One region of the Pseudoneobacillus rhizolycopersici genome, then DNA from elsewhere that is predicted to be linked to it. Evidence: riboswitches for the same ligand, from Rfam matches in the RefSeq annotation. Region 1 holds a riboswitch; the other holds the start of a gene.
What was found. Region 1 has a riboswitch for S-adenosylmethionine ahead of ACX9YW_RS15605 (ABC transporter permease). Riboswitches for the same ligand answer to the same signal wherever they lie in the genome.
Positions count from the first base shown of each region.

Region 1 (2,208 bases):
TCCGATTTTATCGCTTTGTAAGTTTTCTTTATTCGCTGGCCGAAAAAGATGATCTAAATTAGTTTGTGGTTGGCTCATTAGGAGTCACCTCCGCTTGCGATTTTAATACGTGGATCGATAACTCGATACAGTAGATCAATAACAAATAAAGTAACGATTAAAATAGCACTATAGAAAATCGTGGTACCTAGAATAACTGGATAATCACGGTTAAAAATACTATCCACAAAATACTTCCCGATTCCTGGAATCGCAAATATTTTTTCAATCACAAACGTTCCGGTTATCACTGCCGCAAACAATGGACCAATGAATGATATCACCGGAATTAACGCATTTCTCAAGCCATGTTTGATAACGATTTCCCAAGTATGAAGACCTTTTGCCTCAGCTGTTTTAATAAAATTTTGATTAAGAATATCAATCATGCTCGCCCGGACAAACCGAGTAATAATCGCAATCGGACTGACTGCTAAAGCAATGGTTGGCAAAATCGAGTGACTCCATGTTCCCCAAGCAGCTACGGGTAAAAGTCCCCATTCAACAGCGAAGTACTTGATTAATAGGGGAGCCAGTATAAAGCTTGGAAGGGATATTCCGATGATGGCAATAAACATCGACGCATAATCCAATAGGCGGTTATGATTTAAGGCCCCGATAACCCCTAGACCAATCCCCACTACAATCGCAATAATAAGAGATTGAATTCCTAATAAAGCAGAGGGTCCAAAACCATCGGCAATGAGAGTGTTGACATCTCTCGTTTTGGATTGAATGGATGGACCAAGATCCAATTGCACGAGATTCTTTAAATAGAGAAAATATTGGATCGGTAACGGTTTATCCAGATTATATTTCTCTCTCATATTCTGGACAATTTCCTCCGGCAAAGATTTTGCATCGGTTGCAAATGGATCTCCCGGAATCATATGCATAATCACAAAAGTTAAGGTGACAATGATCCATAATGTGACAATCATCGTAAAAAGTCGCTTAAGTAGGTATGACATATTACGAAATCTTCCTCCTTTTCCAAAATCATATGTATTTTTAAACAATCAAAAACACCTAGTTAACATATCGTTTTACTTAGTTTTAGAGTTTAGCAGTGCTATTTGACTCTACGAACCCCCGTAAAAAAGAAAAAGCCTCACAACCATAGATAAGTTGAGAGGTTTTACATACAAACTCTAACTTATCTCTCGGGACTACATTCCCGTGGAATTGGCACAGTGTTCAACAGAACCCGCTGCCGAGGTTTCATAGGGCCATATCCCTCCACCTCTCTGGATAAGAAAATATTATGAAGTTATTCTAGTAAAATTTCGGACGAACAATAGTCACATGTACCTATTCGAAACTAATAAAAACAAAAAATCCTCTTCATAGAAAAGAAGAGGATTGATAAACTGAATCAGCTCTTCTCATCTGCCAGACAAACGTATGTCTGAAGGAATTGGCACAGTATTCATCAGAACCTGTTGCCGAGGTTTCGCAGGGCCATGTCCCTCCACCTCTCTGGATAAGAAAGTAATTATGGAATTTTCAGAAGTTAAATAATTGTCTAGCTAAGAATAACGCATGGTAAGATTTTAGTCAACCGAAATATATTAAAATATTTTATTTTTTATTTACCTCCCTAAAAAAACTGCCCATTTCCCCCTGGACCCTATATCCTCAAAGCCTTCCTCACCTATTAGGTTATGGAAATTCAAAAGATAAGCGCCCCAAAAAATTCCCTTTCTACCATTGCATTTTTTCCATTATTCTTTCATAAATTCTAAATTGAAGAGTTGAGCTACATAGGAAACCAAATATGTTTCTCATTGGAGTTGAAACTGATATGCTAACCTTTTTTAAAATTTTAGAAGCCATTCAACATTCAACAGAAAAGAGCATTCTGGCAACTATTATTCATATCTATGGCTCAGCATACTTAAGAGAAGGGACATCCATGCTTATCATGGAAAATGGTGAGAGGGTTGGAATGGTCTCTCCGGGTTGTCTAGAAGAGGATCTTTTTTTGCGGAGTAAAGATTTATTCTTATCAACCTGTCCGCAAATTGTCACTTATGATTTAAGCAGTGACGATGACTATGGCTGGGGGCAAGGAATGGGTTGTAATGGAGTGATAAAAATTCTGTTGGAACCTATCACCGAACAATTAAGAGCAGATTTACTTTATTTAAAGAGCTCATTAGAAAAGGG
Region 1 is NZ_JBTOOE010000016.1:38,272-40,479, reverse strand. It holds gene ACX9YW_RS15610 (ABC transporter permease) at 1-78, opposite strand, end outside; gene ACX9YW_RS15605 (ABC transporter permease) at 78-1,010, opposite strand; SAM riboswitch class I at 1,193-1,297, opposite strand; SAM riboswitch class I at 1,422-1,529, opposite strand; gene ACX9YW_RS15600 (XdhC family protein) at 1,817-2,208, shown strand, end outside.

Region 2 (2,208 bases), on a different contig from region 1:
AAGACACCATTTGCTGACCAACCGTGCTCGTCGTCACCAATTAAGCGGCGATTAGCATCTGCTGAAAGTGTTGTTTTCCCCGTACCTGATAAACCGAAAAACAAGGCAACATCGCCTTCACGGCCAACATTTGCCGAGCAATGCATTGGAAAAATATCTTGCTCAGGCAACAGGTAGTTCATAATCGAGAAGATGGACTTTTTCATTTCACCAGCATATTCAGTTCCACCGATTAAGACAACACGCTTTTCAAATGATATAATGATAAAAGTTTCTGACATGGTCCCATCCACAGCAGGGTCTGCTTTAAAGTTAGGAGCTGCAATGACAGAAAATTGTGATTGGTGTTCTAATAATTCTTCGTCTGTTGGACGGATGAATAATTGATGGGCAAAAAGATTATGCCAAGCATATTCATTAATGACTTGAATTGGAAAGCGATATCTTTTATCAGCGCCGGCGAATCCCTTGAAAACAAAAACTTCTTCTTGAATTTTCAAATATTCAAGCATTTTAGAATATAGATTGGAGAATGCTTCTTCTGAAATGGGTTGGTTAACAGAACCCCAATCAATCTTATTTATTACAGAAGCTTCTTGAACGATGTATTTATCTTTAGGAGAACGTCCAGTATATTTACCAGTTGTAGCACGAACAGCACCGGTAGATGTTAAAACACCTTCTTGGCGAGTTAGAACTTTTTCAACTAATTGAGGAACGGAAAGTTGCGTATGCACATTGTTGCCTTGTAATAACACATGTAACTCGTTTGGGATGCTAACAGAATTCATTACTCATATACCTTCCTTTACGATAGTTAAAATGAATAAAATTTGTAAAAAGTGGTTATACCTCGTTGAATAGTATAACACATTAACGTAATTAGTCTATACTATTCAGCTGGAACAGGAAAATTTATTTTTTCTTGCAATATTATATATTTTTTTCATTAATAAGGAAAACATATTGACATTTATCAATAGTCTAGGTTAAGATATTTCCTTGAACGGATACTCTCTTATCCCGAGCTGGTGGAGGGACTGGCCCAATGAAACCCAGCAACCTAACCATGAATCGAAGGATCTTTAAAGGTCTTTTTTTTTGGAAAAGGTGCTAAACCAGCGCAAGGTAACGACCTTGAACGATAAGAGTGAAAGGCGCTTCTGACGAGAGCAACAACCTTTCCTCACGATTACAGGGGAAGGTTTTTTTATTGTTTAAAAAGCTACCTTTAAAAATAGCAAACTGCTTATCATCATAAAAGTAAGCTGTTTTATTCATACTACTAGGGAATGAGTACCGTATCATTAGGTTTTCTAATATAGGAGGAATTCGGATGTCAACGAAACGTCGTTTGTTCACTTCTGAATCAGTAACCGAAGGTCATCCAGATAAAATTTGTGACCAAATCTCTGATTCAATTTTAGATGCGATTTTAGAAAAAGACCCAAATGCTCGTGTTGCTGCTGAAACAAGTGTGACAACTGGTTTAGTATTAGTAGCAGGTGAAATTACCACTTCTACATATGTAGATATCCCAAAAATTGTTCGTGAAACAGTAAAAGAAATCGGCTATACTCGTGCAAAATACGGTTTTGACTCAGAGACATGTGCCGTTTTAACTTCCATCGATGAACAATCTCCTGATATCGCGATGGGTGTCGACCAAGCGCTTGAAGCACGCGAAGGCTCTATGACTGAAGCGGAAATTGATGCAATTGGTGCCGGAGACCAAGGGTTAATGTTTGGTTTTGCATGTAATGAAACAAAAGAGCTTATGCCGCTTCCTATTTCATTAGCTCACAAGTTAGCACGTCGCTTAACATATGTTCGTAAAGAAGAAATTCTTCCTTACTTACGACCAGATGGAAAAACGCAAGTTACCGTTGAATACGATGAAAACGACAAGCCAGTCCGCATAGATACAATCGTTATTTCAACACAACATCACCCAGAAATCTCTTTAGAGCAAATTCAACGAAATCTTAAAGAACATGTGATTAACCCGGTTGTTCCTCAGGAACTAATTGATGAAAATACAAAATACTTTATTAACCCAACAGGGCGTTTCGTAATCGGTGGGCCACAAGGGGATGCTGGTCTAACTGGACGTAAAATCATCGTTGACACATATGGTGGATATGCTCGTCATGGCGGTGGTGCATTCTCTGGTAAAGATCCTACAAAGGTTGACCGCTCTGCTGCTTA
Region 2 is NZ_JBTOOE010000023.1:37,867-40,074, reverse strand. It holds gene pckA (phosphoenolpyruvate carboxykinase (ATP)) at 1-791, opposite strand, end outside; SAM riboswitch class I at 1,016-1,151, shown strand; gene metK (methionine adenosyltransferase) at 1,337-2,208, shown strand, end outside.
Region 2: it holds a riboswitch for S-adenosylmethionine, as region 1 does, so the genes downstream of both, metK (methionine adenosyltransferase) here and ACX9YW_RS15605 (ABC transporter permease) in region 1, are expected to answer to the same signal.